DNA from 3 places in the Streptomyces sp. NPDC021224 genome. Region 2 is predicted to be linked to each of the others. Evidence: riboswitches for the same ligand, from Rfam matches in the RefSeq annotation. Region 2 holds a riboswitch; each other region holds the start of a gene.
What was found. Region 2 has a riboswitch for cyclic di-AMP ahead of ACH4PY_RS13025 (peptidoglycan DD-metalloendopeptidase family protein). Riboswitches for the same ligand answer to the same signal wherever they lie in the genome.
Positions count from the first base shown of each region.

Region 1: it holds a riboswitch for cyclic di-AMP, as region 2 does, so the genes downstream of both, ACH4PY_RS08360 (transglycosylase family protein) here and ACH4PY_RS13025 (peptidoglycan DD-metalloendopeptidase family protein) in region 2, are expected to answer to the same signal.
Region 3: it holds a riboswitch for cyclic di-AMP, as region 2 does, so the genes downstream of both, ACH4PY_RS05395 (M23 family metallopeptidase) here and ACH4PY_RS13025 (peptidoglycan DD-metalloendopeptidase family protein) in region 2, are expected to answer to the same signal.

Region 1 is NZ_JBIRPW010000002.1:709,764-715,714, forward strand. It holds gene ACH4PY_RS08340 (SurA N-terminal domain-containing protein) at 1-21, shown strand, start outside; gene ACH4PY_RS08345 (nucleoside triphosphate pyrophosphohydrolase) at 56-1,117, shown strand; gene ACH4PY_RS08350 (cytochrome P450) at 1,220-2,497, shown strand; gene ACH4PY_RS08355 (transglycosylase family protein) at 2,634-3,701, shown strand; cyclic di-AMP (ydaO/yuaA leader) riboswitch at 4,113-4,241, shown strand; gene ACH4PY_RS08360 (transglycosylase family protein) at 4,247-4,954, shown strand; gene eno (phosphopyruvate hydratase) at 5,140-5,951, shown strand, end outside.
Region 2 is NZ_JBIRPW010000004.1:317,756-323,706, forward strand. It holds gene ACH4PY_RS13020 (ATP-binding protein) at 1-1,718, shown strand, start outside; gene ACH4PY_RS13025 (peptidoglycan DD-metalloendopeptidase family protein) at 1,794-2,618, opposite strand; cyclic di-AMP (ydaO/yuaA leader) riboswitch at 2,622-2,814, opposite strand; gene ACH4PY_RS13030 (GNAT family N-acetyltransferase) at 3,198-4,214, opposite strand; gene ACH4PY_RS13035 (uridine kinase) at 4,277-4,918, opposite strand; gene ACH4PY_RS13040 (hypothetical protein) at 5,152-5,346, shown strand; gene ACH4PY_RS13045 (hypothetical protein) at 5,456-5,951, shown strand, end outside.
Region 3 is NZ_JBIRPW010000002.1:47,266-53,216, reverse strand. It holds gene ACH4PY_RS05400 (MBL fold metallo-hydrolase) at 1-588, shown strand, start outside; gene ACH4PY_RS05395 (M23 family metallopeptidase) at 993-2,282, opposite strand; cyclic di-AMP (ydaO/yuaA leader) riboswitch at 2,330-2,492, opposite strand; gene ACH4PY_RS05390 (N-acetylmuramoyl-L-alanine amidase) at 2,924-3,577, shown strand; gene ACH4PY_RS05385 (DUF4240 domain-containing protein) at 3,638-4,291, opposite strand; gene ACH4PY_RS05380 (hypothetical protein) at 5,599-5,951, shown strand, end outside.

The DNA.
Region 1 (5,951 bases), on a different contig from region 2:
GCGGCGGCGCCGGTCGCGTGAGGCCGTTGTCGGACCCTCGCGGTACGTTCGAGGGGTGAACGACTCCGCTGCCGACTCCACCGCCGGTCCCGGCACCGCCCCCACGGGCGGCGCCGGCCGGCTGGTCCTGCTCACCACCAGCCACCGGGTGGCCCCGGGGCAGCTGTCCTGGCCCGCTTGGCAGGTGCTGCGCGGCGCCGACCGGGTGCTGTGCCCCGACGACGGGCATCCGCAGCTGCCCTTCCTGCGCGAGGCTGGGGTGGCCGTGGAGATCGCCGCGCCCACCGGCCGTGAGCTGGTGGAGGCGGCGGCCGGGGGGCGCACGGTGGTCTATCTGCCGCCGGGCGGCGGGGAGGGCGACCGGGCGGTCACCGCGGAGCTCGCCGCGCTCGGCGGGTCCGGCCGGGTCGAGATGCCCGACCTGGAGCTGCTGCCCGGCTCGTACGACCTGCCGGGCGCGCGGCTGCTGGATCTCGTCCAGGTGATGGACCGGATCCGGGCCGAATGCCCCTGGAGCAGCCTGCGCACGCACGAGGATCTCGCCACGTACGGCATCGAGGAGATGTACGAGCTGGTCGAGGCGATCGAGGAGGGCGACCGGGCGGCGGTCCGCGAGGAGCTGGGGGACGTCCTGCTCCAGGTGGTCTTCCACGCCGCCATCGCCGAGAGCGATCCGGACGAGCCGTTCGGCATCGACGACGTGGCGGCCGGGCTGGTCGACAAGCTGGTCCACCGCCACCCGCACATCTTCGGCGAGGAGGTCGCCGAGACGCCCGAGCAGGTGCAGGCCAACTGGGTACGGCTCAAGGGCGTCGAGAAGGCCCGCGAGTCGGTCACGGACGGGGTGCCGCTCGCCTCGCCGGCTCTGGCGCTGGCCGCCAAGCTCGCCGGGAGGGCGCGGCAGGCCGGGCTCCCGCTGCCCGTCACCCCGCCCGCCCCGCTCTACGACGACGAGAGCGCGCTCGGCGACCACCTGCTGGCCGAGGCGGCCGCCGCCCAGTCGTCCGGCATCGACCCCGAGGCGGCCCTGCGGCACGCGGCACGCCGCTACCGTACGGCGATACGCGCCGCCGAGTCGGAGGTGCGGGCCGGGCGGAACGGGCCCCGGGAGCCGTAGCCGCCGCGGCGGCGGGTACGCGCACGGCTGCCCCGTCCCGCAGGCGGGCGCACCCGCACAGGGGCGCATCCCGCACACGGGCGCGTCGCGTACGGTCGGGGGATGACCGACGGCGCCGCCATGCCCGAGCTCTTCACCTGGGAGTTCGCCACCGACCCCTACCCCGCCTACGCCTGGCTGCGCGAGCACGCGCCCGTCCACCGCACGACGCTGCCCAGCGGGGTCGAGGCCTGGCTCGTCACCCGCTACGCCGACGCGCGCGAGGCGCTGGCGGATCCACGCCTGAGCAAGAACCCGGTGCACCACGCGGAGTCGCCCGGCGCGCGCGGCAAGACCGGTATCCCGGGCGAGCGCAGCGCGGATCTGATGACGCATCTGCTGAACATCGACCCGCCCGACCACACCCGGCTGCGCCGCCTGGTCTCCAAGGCCTTCACCCCGCGCCGGGTGGCGGGCTTCGGGACGCGGGTGCAGCAGCTGACGGACCGTTTCGTGGACGGCTTCGCGGCACGCGGGGAGGCGGACCTGATCCACGAATTCGCCTTCCCGCTCCCTATCTACGCCATCTGCGACCTGCTGGGTGTCCCCGCCGAGGACCAGGACGACTTCCGGGACTGGGCCGGGATGATGATCCGGCACGGCGGCGGTCCGCGCGGCGGTGTGGCGCGCTCGGTCAAGCGGATGCGCGCGTATCTGACGGAGCTGATCCACCGCAAGCGCGCCGAACTGGCGGCGGGCGCCGCGGGCGGCCCGCCCGACGACCTGATCGCCGGTCTGATCCGGGCCTCCGACCACGGCGAGCACCTGACGGAGAACGAGGCCGCGGCCATGTGCTTCGTGCTGCTCTTCGCGGGATTCGAGACCACCGTCAACCTCATCGGCAACGGCACCTACGCGCTGCTGCGCAACCCCGGGCAGCGCGCGGTCCTCCAGCAGGCCCTCGCGTCGGGCGACCACGGCCTGCTGGACACCGGGATCGAGGAACTCCTTCGCTACGACGGCCCCGTGGAGCTGGCGACCTGGCGCTACGCCACCCGGCCGGTCGAGATCGGCGGCGTGGCCGTGGCCCAGGGCGACCCGGTCCTGGTCGTGCTCGCGGCCGCCGACCGCGACCCCGAGCGCTTCACCGACCCCGACCGCCTCGACCTCGCCCGGCGGGACAACCCGCACCTCGGGTACGGCCACGGCATCCACTACTGCCTCGGCGCGCCGCTCGCCCGGCTGGAGGCCAGAACGGCGCTCGCGACCCTGCTGACCCGGCTGCCGGACCTGCGGCTCGCCGCCGATCCCGGCGATCTGCGGTGGCGCGGCGGCCTGATCATGCGTGGCCTGCGCACCTTGCCGGTGGCCTTCACCCCCGAGGCGCCGCAGCAGAACTGACGCGTCGTCAACCTCGTGACCGCGACGTGACGACCGCTACATCGACTTGTGATCCGTTGGCCAACCCCGCTACGTTCTGCGGTCAACGCGAGGCGTGCGAAGGCTGCGCGCGACGGCACCGATGAAAGGCGACCGTATGCTCTCCGCCAACGGCAGGCACCGACGCCCCCGCCAGGCCCCCGCGGCCGTGGTGACTGTGGCGGCGACCGGTGCGGGACTCGCACTGCCCCTGCTGGTCGCGGGTGCCGGGGCCGCGCAGGCCGCGGACGGCGGCACGTGGGACAAGGTCGCGATATGCGAGAGCGGCGGCCAGTGGGACGCCACCTCGGACAACGGCGTCTTCGGCGGCCTCTCGCTCACCGAGGACACATGGGTCCGCTACGGCGGCCTGCTCTACGCCCCGCGCCCCGACCTCGCCTCCCGCGCCCACCAGATCAAGGTGGCCGAGAAGGTCCTGGACGCCCTCGGCCCCGACGCCTTCCCCGGTTGCGAGCTGGGCACGGGCCTGCTCGACGACCCCGCCGGCGACGACAGCGGCAACGGCGGCGGTAACGGGAACGGCGACGGCTCCACCGCCACCCCCGCGCCCACCACGACCGCCGACCCGACCGCCCCCACGGCCCCCGCCGACCCCGGCACCCCGGCGGCGACGCCCACGACGCCCGCCGCACCCACGACGCCCGGCACCCCCGCGACCGGCACCGGCACGGGCACCCCCGCGCCCCCGGCCACGGCGAGCCCCACCCCGACCGACCCGAGCGCCCCTGCGGTCACCCCCACCGCCCCGGCCACCGACCCCTCCGCCCCGGCGACGTCCGCCACCCCCGCCGACCCCGGCACGCCCACGGCGGGCTCCGGCCGCCACGCGCGCCCGTACAGCCCCACCGACGAGGAGCTGGCCGCGGCCGACCGGGCGAGCCGTACCCGTACGACCGCCGTCGTTCCGGGCGCCACGGACGGGGACACCGGCGCGGGCACCGCGGACGACGGCCAGGCCAACGACCAGGGCAACGGCGGCAATTCGGACACTACTTCACATAAGGCGACGGACGTCTACAAGATCGGCGCCGGTGACTCGCTCTCCGGGATCGCGGCCGCGCACGACGTCCCCGGTGGCTGGCAGCACCTCTACGACGTCAACCGCCAGGCGATCGGCGACGATCCAAACCTCATCAAACCCGGACAGACCATCGATCTCGGGTGAGGTGTACGGCCGTCCGGAGTGAAATCCCCTGTCGTACATGCCTGGTGACAAAAAGGACGTAGGGGATTTCCGTTCCATGGGGTGATGTGACAAGCCTCTCCTCGAACCTGTGACCGCCTCCTTGACTCCCGCCCCGTCGCGGCCCGTCCGACCTGCGGATTCGTCCAGCGGCCGACATCGTGGCCGCAGTTGGCGTCCGAAACGCGAGTGTTTGTTCAATCCGGTCCGGTGTGCTTAACGTCTAAGCGCTCGCCACAGCGGGCCCCGCCGGAGCGGAACGCCGAGTCCTGCCGCCGCGCCCGACGGGAGCAACCGACGCGAAAGCGCCGCAGGCAGGAGCGGGGGACCCACGGTCTTTCCGCCGGACCCAGGCAACGGACGGCATCGTGCCGCGCAGCCCGCTGCGCCGTCGCGACGAAGCCGCCGCCGCCCCCACGGGTCCGGCTCGGGGTGAAGCAGGGCATCCGCCTACGCGGTGCCGGCCGGGCAACTCACGTCCGAACCCGACAGCTGACCTCGCAGGCGTCGGTGAGGGACATACACACATGGGTAAGCACCGTCGTGCCTCGAAGATGGTCCGATTCGCCACTTTCGCCGGTGTTGCCGGCGTCGCCGTCGCCGCGCCGCTGATCGGCGCCACCTCCTCCTCGGCCGCCTCCGTGGCCACCTGGGACGCCGTCGCGCAGTGCGAGTCCGGCGGCGACTGGCACATCAACACCGGCAACGGCTACTACGGCGGCCTGCAGTTCTCGCAGTCCAGCTGGGAGGCGGCGGGCGGCCTGCAGTACGCGCAGCGCGCCGACCTCGCCACCAAGGACCAGCAGATCGCGGTCGCCGAGAAGCTCCTCGCCCTCCAGGGCCCCGGCGCCTGGGCGTGCGCCTCGGCCGGCGGCCTGACCGCGGGCGGCCCGGCCCCCGACATCAACCCCGGCGGCTCGTCCTCGTCGTCCTCCTCGTCGAGCAGCTCCAGCAGCTCCACGGCGGCGAAGACCACGACGAAGACCACCACCAAGACCACCGCCGCCAAGAGCACCCCGGCCAAGAAGGCCGCGAAGCCCGCGAAGCACACCGCCACCGACTGGCAGCGGCACGGCGCCAAGGGCTCGTACACCGTCGTCTCCGGCGACACGCTGTCCGAGATCGCCGCGAGCCACCACGTCAAGGGCGGCTGGCACAACCTCTTCCAGCTCAACAAGGACGTCGTCAAGGACGCCGACCTGATCTACCCGGGCCAGCACCTGCGCCTCGGCTGATCCGGGACGGGGGGCGAGCAGCCCCCGCACGCCCTCACCGGCCGGCCGGACGCGCGGCGCGCCTCGCGGCGCCCGCGCGCCCGGCCGGTTTTCCGTCTCAGGGGCCGGGCCGAGGACCGGCCCGGGGACGCGAGCCGGTTAGGCTCGTCCCGGAAAAACGAGAAGACATCTCAGAAGGAGACAACGTGCCGTCCATCGACGTCGTCGTAGCCCGGGAAATCCTCGACTCGCGAGGCAACCCCACCGTCGAGGTCGAGGTCGGCCTCGACGACGGCAGCACCGGCCGGGCCGCAGTGCCGTCCGGCGCCTCCACCGGCGCCTTCGAGGCCCTCGAACTCCGCGACGGCGACAAGAACCGCTACCAGGGCAAGGGCGTCGAGAAGGCCGTCCTCGCCGTGATCGAGCAGATCGGCCCGGAGCTCGTCGGCTACGACGCCACCGAGCAGCGGCTGATCGACCAGGCGATGTTCGACCTGGACGCCACCCCCGACAAGTCCTCGCTCGGCGCCAACGCCATCCTCGGCGTGTCGCTGGCCGTGGCGCACGCCGCCTCCGAGGCCTCGGACCTGCCGCTCTTCCGCTACCTGGGCGGCCCGAACGCGCACGTCCTGCCCGTCCCGATGATGAACATCCTCAACGGCGGCTCGCACGCGGACTCCAACGTCGACATCCAGGAGTTCATGATCGCGCCGATCGGCGCGGAGTCCTTCTCCGAGGCGCTGCGCTGGGGCGCCGAGGTCTACCACACCCTCAAGGGCGTGCTCAAGACGCGCGGCCTGTCCACGGGCCTGGGCGACGAGGGTGGTTTCGCGCCGAATCTCGGCTCCAACCGCGAGGCGCTCGACCTGATCATCGAGGCGATCAAGCAGGCCGGCTACACCCCCGGCCAGGACATCGCGCTCGCGCTGGACGTCGCCGCGTCCGAGTTCTACAAGGACGGCTCCTACGCCTTCGAGGGCAAGTCGCGCTCGGCGGCCGAGATGACCGACTACTACGC
Region 2 (5,951 bases):
TCGCCGCCGCCGCGACCGGCCCCGACGAGGCGGCGGCCGCGGCCCTGGAGCGCACCGCGGGCCGCGCCCGTGAGCGCAGCGGCCACACCGCGGCCGCCGCGGCGTACGACCGCGCGGCCCGGCTCAGCACCGATCCGGCGGCCCGCCTGCGCCGCCTGCTGCTCGCCGCGGAATCCGCCTCGGAGGCCGGTGAGATCCCCCGCGCCCGCACCTTCGCCGACGAGGCCGCCCGGCTGGCGGCCCGGCTGTCCGCGACGGCGCCCCAGGATGGCGGGGCCGAACAGCTCGCCGTCGCACGGACGTTGCACGTGCGCGGGCTCGCGGACTTCCTGGAGGGCGACTTCCCCGCGGCCCACCGGCTGCTCATCGAGGGGGCGGCGCTGGCCGCCGAGGGCGATCCGACGCGCGCGGCGCGCATGCTGGTGCAGGCCTCGCACACCGCGTGGTACCTGGGCGGCGACGCGGTCTTTGACACCGTGGCGCGCCTGGACGCGCTGCGGCTGCCGCCGGACGCGCCCGTGACGCCGGTCGCCCGCTTCCTGGTGGACGCGCTGGGCCGGAGCGCGGCCGGGCACGTACCGCCGGACCTCGGGGCGGCGGCGGCCGCGGCGCGGGCGGCGCACGGCGGACGGGTCGAGCCGGGGCATCTGGTGATGCTGTGCGGGGTCGGTCTGACGCTCGGCCAGGACGTGCAGGCGCACGAGCTGACCACGGTGCTCGCGGCCGAGGGCCGGGAGAGCGGCGGGGTCGGACGGCTCACGACGGTGCTGTTCTTCCGCGCCGAGGCGGAGATCTTCGAGGCGCGCTTCGAGGACGCGGCGGCGACCGCCCGCGAGGCGCTGCGGATCGCGGCGGACACCGGCCAGCGGCAGTGGGTGAGCCAGCTCAGCAGCGCGCTCGCGTACGTCGCCGCGGTGCGCGGCGACCAGGAGGAGTGCCGCCGAAGGGTGGACGCGGCGCTCGCGGGCGGCTCGGGCACCGCGATGCCGCCCGGCGCCCCGTGGGCGTACTGGTCGCAGGGCCTGCTGGAGCTGGGGCTCGGCCGCGCGCAGGCGGCGCTGGAGCGGCTGTCGCTGCTCGGCGAGGAGTCGGTGCGGCACCACATATCGGCCACCCGCAGCATCCCGGACCTGGTGGAGGCGGCGGTGCGGCTCGGGGTGCCGGAGCGCGCGGACGCGTCCTTCGCCCGCTTCGAGGCGTGGGCGGCGCGCTCCGGGCAGGGCTGGGCGGCGGCCCTGGTGGCGCGCTGCCGTGCGCTGCGCGCGCCGGAGGCGGACGCGGAGGCGTACTACCTCGCCGCGCTCGACACGCACGACCCGCACCGGCGCGCGATGGAGTCGGCCCGCACGAGCCTGCTGTACGGGGAGTGGCTGCGCCGGGCGCGCCGCAAGAACGAGGCCCGGGTCAGGCTGCGCACCGCGCTGGACGTCTTCGAGCGGCTCGGCGCGGCCCCGTGGGCGGAGCGGGCACGCGGTGAGCTGGGCGCGGCGGGCGGGACGCTGCCCGAGGCGGGCCGGGAGACGGCGCCGGTGGACGCGGAGGCGGGGCTCACACCGCAGGAGTCGCAGATCGTCCGGCTGGCGGCGGAGGGCCTGTCGAACAAGGACATCGCGGCCCGGCTGTTCCTGAGCCCGCGGACCGTCGGCTACCACCTGTACAAGGCGTACCCGAAGCTCGGGGTGGCCTCCCGGGGCGAGCTGGCCGGGCTGTTCGGCTAGCAACGCAACGGCGGGTGCCCGCCCGGTCGCGAGGACCGGACGGGCACCCTGGGGGCCGTACCGCCGGGGCGGCGGTCAGACGGTGACGCCGTGCGACGCCAGGTAGGCGACCGGGTCGATGTCGGAGCCGTAGTCCGGCGTGGTGCGCACCTCGAAGTGCAGGTGCGGGCCGGTGACGTTGCCGGTGGCGCCGGAGATGCCGATCTCCTGGCCCTCGGTGACGGTCTGGCCGACCGAGACCACCGGGCGCGTCAGGTGGCCGTACAGGGTGTACTTGCCGTCGGCGTGCTTGATGATCACGTCGTTGCCGTAGGCGCCGTCCGCGCCGGCGTGGACGACGGTGCCGGCGGCCACGGAGTGGACCGGGGTGCCGCTCCAGACCAGGAAGTCGACGCCGGTGTGGTGGCCGGAGGACCACATGCTGCCGCCGGTCTTGTAGCCGGTGCCGATGGCGGCGTCGCCGACCGGCTTGGTCCAGCCGGTGTCGGCCTTCACGGCGGCCGCCGGGGCGGCCTTCTTCGCCGGGGCGGCCTTCTTCACCGGGGCCTTGGCGGCCGGTGCGGCGGCCGGGGCGGTGTTCAGCGTGAGGTGCTGGCCGGGGTGGATGATGCCCGGGTTGGCGCCGATGACCTTCTTGTTGGCGTCGTAGAGCGCCTTCCAGCCGCCCTTGACGTGGTGCGTGGTGGCGATCTTGGCGAGCGTGTCGCCGCGGACCACGGTGTAGTCCTGCGCCTTGGCGCTCGCCGCGGCCGGGGCCTTGGCGGGCTCGGCGGCGGACGCGGACTGGGCGACGCCGACGAGCGGGATCGCCACGGCGGCGGCGCCCGTGCCGGCGACGACGCAGACGCGGGTGAGGCGGCTGAGCGAGCGGGGCTTGCGGTGCTGACCCTGTGCGGGCATGGGGATTCCTCTCCTACGCCTGCGAGGTGAGCTGTCGGGTTCGGGCTGGAGATGCCCGGCCGCGGCCGTGGTGCGCGCTCCGGTCAGGTGCGCGGCGGTACGGCGGCACGGCTTCACCCCGAGCCGGCCGGGAGTCGTCCCGGACGGCGGCTTACCTTGGGTCCCCCGCTCCTGCCCTTTGCAGCTCGGATGGTGCTGCGCCCGGGCGGCGGCAGGATTCGGCGTTCCGCCCGGCGGCTGTCGCGGACGTCCGGCCCGCGGTAACGGCGAAGCTAGACGACCCCGCGAGCGGCGGGCAAGCAAACCCGGCATGCCGCCCCATTCCGCCCTTACCGGCGGTCACAGGGCGCCACCCGCGCGATCCGCTGCGTACCCGTGACGGTGACCGTCCGCCGACCGGCGCAGCACCCGCCGCGACATTCGGCCCCCGGCGCGAACAGCGGGTGCGCGACCGGGGCGGGTACCGTGTTCGGCGGGTGACACCGGACACACAGTTCGCCCGAGGTGACCCGCATCACCGTGAAATGTCCGATATGCAGGCCTATTTCACTTCTGGGCGACTTGTTGGCAATGCCCCGGTCAGAACGTCCCCGGTGCCCCGCCGATCCGCGCGTCGAGAGTGCGGCTGAGCCGGTAGCCGACCGGCCGGAAGCCGACCCCGGGCCAGTGGCCCGCCGCCAGCGGCGAGGAGGAGTGCCAGCGGGCCGACATGTAGCGGTGCCCGTTGTCGTACGCCCAGGCCAGCGCGGTGGCCAGCAGCACCCGGCTGATGCCCTCGCCGCGCGCGGCCGGTTCCACGTACGCCTCGGCCAGTTCCACGCACGACTCCGGTATCACCGGGTCGGCGACGGCCGGGACGACCACGACCATGGCGATCTCCTCACCGCGGCGGGAGGCGATCCAGGCACCGCACCGGGGGTCGGCGAGCGCGTCGGTGTAGCGCAGCCGGAGCGCGGCGAGCGCCGCCTCGGGCTGCGGCTGGAAGACCGCGGTGCCGCGCTGCCGCCGCGACGACTCGGCGGCCATCCGCCCTATCTGCGGCAGGTCGCCGGGCCCGGCGCGCCGGATGGCCAGGCCCTCGACCCCGCGCGGCTGCCGGCCGCGCGCCTTGACCGCCATCAGCCCGTGCACCAGCTCGCGGCCGAAGCCCAGATCCGCCCAGGGCGCGGTGGCCACCTCGCCCGCGGGCACCTGCACGTAGTGCACCAGCCGCCGGTCGGCGACCAGCCGCTCGGCGATCCGGGCGTAGAGCGAGCGCAGCACCTCGGTCTCCCGCCCGCCGGGCAGCGCGTGGCCGCCGTACGGGACGAGCGCGGAGCGCGGGTGGGTGCGCAGGCCCGCGGGGTCGTCGGGGGCGAGCGTGACGGGCTGGGCGGCGAGGTAGCCGATCATGTTGCCGTCACCGTCGAGCGCGCGGCAGGCCTCCAGGCCGGGCACCGCGTGCAGCGGGCCCACCAGGTCCTCGCCGCGCACCGGCCCGTCGGCGAGCCAGGACCGCTGCGAGGGCGGGCGCCGCGCGCGGGCGAACCAGCGGTCGTAGCGCTGGACGGCCAGGGGTATGTGCTCGGGAGTCAGCGGCGCGGTGGCGACAGTCATGGTGGTCGAGGACGCTAGCGGGGCGCGGCCTTCGAGGGCAAGGCGCAGCCTGGTCACGACGCTCACCCGGGCTGCCCGCCCGTCCACGCGGGGTGCCGCGGGTCGTCCGCGCGGACGGTGACGTCGGCGGTCTCCTCCGGCAGCACCTCGTCGGCGTAGCGCGCGAAGGCCGGCAGCGTCCAGCGCTCCTCCTCCTGCGTACGGCGGGCGAGCGCGGCGGGCGACAGCCGCAGGTGCACCGTCAGATCCAGCGGCAGGCCCTGGCCCAGCAGCAGCGCCCCGTCCAGGACCAGGACGCCGCCGGGCGGCAGCTCGACGTAGTCCGCGCGGGTGGCGCGGTCGGTGCCCGGGTCGCGCAGCGACGGCAGGGCGCGCCCGCTGCCGTCGGGGCCGAGCGGGTCGAGGACCTCGCGGCGCAGCGCACCGGTGTCCAGCCACAGCTGGTAGTACGCGTCGACGTCCTCGTGCCCGTACTCCAGCCGCAGCGACGCGGGCCGCCAGAAGTCCGCCGCGCGCACCCGCAGCACCGGGTGGCCGAGCGGCGGGAGCGCGGCGGCCAGGTCGTCGGCGAGGTCCGCGGGGCGGGCGGCGGGCGCCCCGTCCACGGCGACCCGCCACCACGGTCCCTCGGGCGGGTCCTGCCCGGCGATCTTCCCGGCGAGGGCCTCGGCGAGCCGGGCCCGGCTGATCGGCGTGAACTGCACGGGCTCATCCTGCCGGAGCGGGCCGCGGCGCGGGCGGGCGGGCCCGGGTCACCCGATCGGGCGGGACGCCCGCGCACCCGCACCGGCGCCACCCGCGTGATCCCGGGGCACCGGCCCACTCCGATGGGCGAAATTCTCTATAAATCACCCATGTGCCGCCGCGCGCGATTCCTGACTTTTTGTGACCCTGGAGGCACTCATGGTGACCGTCCCCATCACCCAGGAGAAAGCCCATGATCCTGTCCATGTCCGGTGTCGTCCTGCTCGGCATCATCGTCTTCCTGTTCTTCCGCAAGGACGGTCTGAAGATGTCCCACGGCATCGTCAGCGCCCTCTTCGGCTTCTACCTCGCGAGCACCGCCATCGCCCCGAGCATCACGGCGGGTGGCGCGAGCCTGGCCAGCCTGCTGGGCGGGATCAAGATCTAGGGCCGACGGCACACGTCATCCAGGACCCGGGAGCGCGCCGCTCCCGGGTCGCTCGCGGTCCCCTCCCCCGCCGCACCCCAGCACATCCCCGCCACCCATGGAGCAAGCCGTGTCCAGGCGCCCCCTGCCCAGCATCCTGACCAGCCGTCCCGCGCTCGCCCGCGGCCGCGACCTGGCGCGTACCGCCGCCGACGGCGCCTCGGACGTCCTGCACCCGGTCATCACCATCGGCCGCGGCATGCGCCGCCAGGCGGCCTGGGCCGGCGGCTGGTGGGGCCGCACCCCCAAGGACCGCCGCGGGCCCGCGCTGCTGCTCGCCGCCGCCGGGGTCGTGGTCCTGGTGATGATGCCGTACGGGCCGCTGCTCGCCCTCGCCGCCGTCCTCGCCTCCGCCGCCTGGATGGGCCGCGACCGCGCCGCCCGCACCCCCGCGGGCCCCGGCGAGGCCGAGACCGCCCGGCTGCGCGCGCTGTACGACGCCCTGGTGCCGTACCTGTCCGACCCCGCCGACCCCGCGCCTCTCTACACGTACGACGGCGGCTGGGAGAAGGCCTTCGGCTCCTACACCTTCGAGGACGGCCGGCTCGTCCGGCTCGAACTGCGCT
Region 3 (5,951 bases), on a different contig from region 2:
GTCGACGGGGTGGCGGTGCGGCTCATCGAGGTCGGGCCCGCGCACACCGCGGGCGACCTGATCGTGCACCTGCCGCAGGAGGGGGTGGTGTGCGCGGGTGACGTCGTCTTCAACGAGGACCACCCGGTGCACTGGGCGGGGCCGCTGGAGTCGGTGCACGCCGCGTGCGCGCGCATCCTGGAGTGCGACCCGCGGATCGTCGTACCGGGGCACGGGCCGGTGATGACGCCCGCGGACGTACGGCGCTACGCCGACTACCTGCTGGACCTGCGGGAGGTCATCCACCGCGGGCACGCGGCGGGCCGCCCGCTGCCGGTCCTGGCCGCGGACCTGCTCGCGGCCGACCCCTACCCGCAGTGGGGGCTGAACGAGCGGATGGCGATCCTCGCGGCCGTCGAGTACCGCGCCCTGGACGGCGTCACCGACCGGGCCGACCTCGTCGCCCTCGTCGGCCTCGCGGCGGGTTTCGCGACCGCGACCGGGACCGCAGAGGCAGAGGCAGAGGCAGAGGCGGAGGACGGCAGCGGCGGACGGGAGCGGGCCGCCGCGGACGGCGGGGCGGCGGCGGGCGGCGGCGCGGGCAGCTGACCGTACGGGCGGCGGGCCGGAGCAGCGGCCGCGGGGACGATGCCGGGCCGTGGGCTGGAGATGCCGACGGCCCCGGCGTCGGGGGGGGTGAACGCCGGGGCCGCGGCGGCTCCTGGGGGCCGGGAGCGGGCGCCGAGCCCGTGCCGTGACCGTACTCCTGCGGTGTTTCCGTCGTGCGTCCGCGGCCGCTTCCGCGCCTGCTTCCGCGATCCGCTTGCGCGGTCCGTCTCAGCGTAGTGCTTCCGCGTGGTGCTTCCGCGTCATGCGCGCCGGACGCCGCCGGTGGTGTCGGGGGCAGGACGGGTGCCCGCCCTCCGATACCTCCGAGCCTATGCCCGTGCGCCTAGTTTATGCGCGGATATCCGTACGTGCGTGCGTTTCGGCGTGGTGTTTCGCGCCGGATTTCAGACGGCGACGTCATGGCCGTGCAGCCACGGCACCGGGTCGACCGGTGCACCGCCGCCGGGGCGTACTTCGAGGTGCAGATGCGGGCCCGGCACATTGCCGGTCGCGCCGACCCGGCCGATGGTGTCGCCCGTGGTGACGCGGCCGCCGGTGGCGACCATCGTCGACAGGTGGCAGTACCAGAGCTCGGTGCCGTCGTCGAGCCGCAGCACGACCCGGTAGCCGTACGAGCCCGCCCAGCCGGCCGAGGTGACCGTGCCGGTGTGGACGGCGTGCACCGGGGTGCCGGTGGGGGCGGCGAAGTCCTGGCCGGTGTGCGTGGCCCACATGTTGCTCGACTCGCCGAAGGCGTTGGTGAGCGTGTACGAGGCAACCGGCTTGACGTAGGAGGCGGCGAGCTTCGCCAGCCGCTCCGCCTCCGCCTGCGCGGCGGCCTCGGCGGCGGCCTTGGCCTTCGCCTCTGCCTCGGCCTTCGCCGCGGCGGCCTGCTCGCGCACCTTGCGGGCCGCGGCCTCCTTGGCCGCCTGCTCCGCGGCGACCCGCTCCACGGCCTCGCGGGCGCGGCGCTCGGCGTCCGCGCGCTGCTGGGTGACCTGGGCGATGATGCGGCTGCACAGCGCCTCGCCGGGGTCGGCGGCCTCCGCGGCGGGCTCGGCGCACGGGGCGTCCTCGGCCTCGGCGGTGCGCGGGGCGGCGGGGGCCGCGGTCGCCGCCCGGGTGACGGCGGCGGGGTCGTACGACGGGGTGCCGACCGCCACGTCCGGCAGCGGCACGGCGGGGGCGGGGGCGGGGGCGGGAACCGCGGCCGGGGCGGCGGGAGCCGCGGGCACGGCGGGCAGGTCCGGAGCCGCTATCGGCGCGGCGGCGGCGGGGGGCTCGGCTGCGGCGGCGACGCCGCCCGCGCCGACCGCGGCCATCGCCGCCATGCCGAGCACGGCGGAACCGACGCTCGCCGCGCCGCTCAGACCGGCACCCAGGCCGCCGCCCAGCCCCGGGAGCCCGCTGCGCTGCCGGGGCAGGCGCGGCTGGCTGCGCGGGCCGTCACCCGGGAGACCGTCGCCCGGGAGGCCGTCGGCGTCGGGCCGGGGGGAGCCGGCCGGCGCGGGGGCCTCGGGGGCGGGGACTGCGACGGCTGCCGGGAGCGGTTCGGCGGAGCCGGGGAAGCCCTGGTAGGAGGGGACTTCGGGGGTGACGGGAGTGACGGGGACGCCGGGGAAAGCACCGGGGCCGTCGGGCGAGAAGCGCTCGCCGGGCTCTCCGAAGTGCCACTGTCCGGTCGGTTCTGCCACCGGAGTCGGAGCGTAGGCAGGCTGGTTGGACGCCACGGGGGCGCACTCCTTTCCTTCCTTCTCGCCTACCGGGTTAGCTGACGGGTTCGGAGCAGGAAGGTCTCCTACGGACGGCCTGACGGCCCCCCGATTCACCCCATTGGACCCCTTCCGTGGTGACGGAAGGGCGGGTCCCCGGTTCCCGCGGACGGGATTCGGCAAGCGCACGGTGCCGCCTGTCGGCGGCAGTGACGACCGCGCTGCGTTATCGAACGTTAATAGAGCCGGACGGGTTTTCCAAGCCGAACCGAAGAGTTGGGGGTGGGAAGCAATCGGGCAGGGTATACGGAGAGGGGAGGAAGCGGACACGCGGCGTGGCCGGGCAGTGATGTGAGTGTTCGCCAGTTGTTACCGGGAGGGGGAGGCGTGATCACGCGCAGTGAGGGTTCGATGACCCGTGCGGCAGCGCTCGGAGGGCGCGCCGCAGCAGGTACGGGCGCACGCGGGGCGGGCACGGCGGGCGCGGCACAGGTACGCCAGTGGTCTGGACCTGTGCCATTTCGCGAATCCCTTGGCATGTCAGGGGCGTGAGCCGCACGATGGGCGGGCCCCATGTCTTTGTCATGCACTCGTCCATACCATGACGCCTCAGGGAGCCCTCGATGCATCGCCCCAACCCCGGCGAGCCCAGCCGCCGTTCACTGCTGCGCGGCGGACTCGGACTCGGCGCCGCCGCCACCGCGGGCCTGGCCGCCGACCTCTGGCCGGCCGCCTCCGCCCCGGCCGCCACACCCGCCGCGAACCGCGCCGCCCGCGCCGCCGCAGCCGCCGTCGACTACCCGTCAGCCACCTGGGCGCCGGCCAGCACCGCCAACTACACGGCGTCCAACCGGCCCACCAGCTACCCGATCCAGATGGTGGTCATCCACGTCACGCAGGAGACCTTCGCCGACACGATCACGCTCTTCCAGGACCCGGCGCACGCGGCCACCGCCCACTACGTCGTCCGGTCCGCCGACGGGGCGATCGACCAGTGCGTCCGCGAGCACGACATCGCCTGGCACGCCGGGAACTGGGACTACAACACCCGCAGCATCGGCATCGAGCACGAGGGCTGGGTCGACCAGCCGTCGTACTTCACCACCGCGATGTACCACTCCTCGGCGGCGCTGACGGCGGCGATCTGCGACAAGTACGGCATACCCAAGGACCGCGACCACATCATCGGCCACGTCCAGGTGCCCGGCACCGACCACACCGACCCGGGCCCCAACTGGGACTGGGTGCGCTACATCCGGCTCGTCAACGGCGTCTGAGCCGGACGGTCGCGGGCGCCGCGGGGCCCCGCCCTCCCGGACCGGCCCGGGTCACAGTCGTCACGGGCCGGGGGCGTCGAGGGGCAGGTCGAGGGGGAACAGGACGCTCAGCCGCGGCAGCCGCCGGGCCGCCTCCTCCTCGTCAAGGGCGGACCAGCGGCGCCCGGCCGGGTCGGAGCCGTCCACCGGTACGGGCGGGGCGCCGGCCCTCCGCCCGCCGCCCGGGGCGGGCCAGGAGCGGCGGGCGCCGCGGACGGCGGCGTAAAAGGCGTCGCCGAAGTCCTCGGAGGGGCCGGTGGCCAGCTCGTACGCGGCGAAGCCGACCGTGTCCAGGGCGGGCCACACGGGGCGGTCGGCGGCGGGCCAGGACGCGCGCGGGCAGGCGGACAGCCGCAGCACCTCGGGGGCGTAGGCCAGCACGTCCGGGTCGTTCGCCGCGGCCTCGAAGACGGCGCGGCCGAGGCCCATCATCCAGTGCTGGAAGGAGCGGAAGGTGTCGTCGGAACACCAGCCGCCGAAGATCCGGTCGGCGGCGGCCCACAGGTCCCAGGTGCGGGCCAGGTCGGTCAGTTCGTCGAGCCAGGCCTGGAAGGCCACGATCTCGTCGCCGGTGCGCCGCGCGAGGCCGTCGCGCAGACAGGCGTCGCGTTTGTCGCTGCCCCTCCCGTGCTGCCGGGAGTCCTCCAGGAGGGCCCAGAAGGAGTCGCTGTTCATGGAGGTTGACTATGCCAGGGGCTTCTGACGACTCCAATTCGCTTGTCAGGGACGGAAGTTGACGTCGCACGCTGGGCGGGCGGCTGTGACGCGCGGGCCGCGGGTGGTTCCGGATCCGGGGCGGCCGCGGGCTCTCCCGCACCCGGCCGGGGCGGGACGAGGGCCTGCCGGACGCCGTGTCCGGTGACCCTCGCCACACGCGCCACACCGCGTCCGGCACCCCGGGCGAGGCCGTACCGGCTGCGCCGCACGCACCGTGTCCGGTGCGCCGCGCCATCTCCGTCGCGCCGCACCGCGCCGTGTCCGGTGCGCCGCGCCCGGCCTCGCCGGGAGCCCGTGGTGCCACTCCGGCAGCGCCCGGCCTGGGGGCCCGAGCCCTGCGTCCCGCAGCCCGGGACCGTACGGGCGGACCGTCGTCCACAGGGTGTGGACGGACGGGTCGCGCCCGGGTCGGCGGCGGTGGGGCCGCCGGTACGGACCGGGGGCGGGACGGAGGGGTCAGGCTCTCCAGAGCCAGGCGAAAACGGCGGCGCACGTGCCCATGGTGACCAGGATGGCGATCAACCGGACCGTCAACTCAGGGGCCTCGATGGCCCGCTGCACCGTTCGCCACAAGCCATTCGTGATCATGGCTCACCTCCCGCTACGGCAGGTGCCCCGCGCTGAAGTGGCAGGTCACCCGCCTTACTCACAACGGTGATGCCCCACCAGCCCCAGCGCCCACGCCGCTCCGCCCGATTCACCCGACTGGCGGAACACGATCCACCGTTCGGCGGTACGCTCCGGCCGCTGCGACCGTGCGCCGGAGCCCGCGGTTCCCGCCGGTCCGACCGCCCGCGCCCCTTCGCGCCGTGATTTCCGGCCGGCCACCGGACCTGCGGTCCTGACCGGGCCGAACGCCCCGCCGACCGTCCGTTCCGGCGTCGGCGACCGGTGGGTGCCCGGCTCGAAGCCGACACTCCACCACCGTGTACCCCGCACCGTAAAGGCTCGCGGCCAAACATACAAACGAAGCGCATAAGGGCGGGATTTCGCGCTCGGCGTGCGCCCCGCTCCTTTTCCGCGTACTCATTCATCCGCGGTCGGAAATCATCACCGCGGACACCTTCCGTCATCCGTTTCCGAAAGCAACCGGCGAATTGCTTTCAAGCTCCCTCTTCTTTCCCTCGTTCGGGTGACCTGCGCACCTTCCCCTGCTCTACCGTGTTCGCGCGCGGGCCGGCGAGGGCGCCCGCGCGCACCGAGATGAAATGGGGACATCGATGCTCCGGCTTTTACGTTCCTTTTCTGCGCCTCCGGCGCAGACGGTGAGCCGCAGATCCCGCCGGTTCGCCGCTCGCGCAGGAGTCGCCCTTTCGGCGGCGCTGCTCGCGGCGGCGGCCGGCTCCACCGCACCGGCCACGGCCCACGGGGGCGGAGGCGGCGGAGGCACCCCGCCACCGCCCGACGGCCCGCTGGTCAAGACCGTGCAGAACGCCACCAGCCCCGGCCGCATCCCGGCCGCGCACGGCGACACGCTCGACTGGACCGTCACCTACAAGGGCACCCCCACCCCCGGGACGCCCGCCACCATCACCGACCCGATCAGCGCGGGCCAGACGTATGTGCCCGGCTCGCTGCACGTCCCGCCCGGCTGGGCCTCCGGCTGGTCCACCGACGG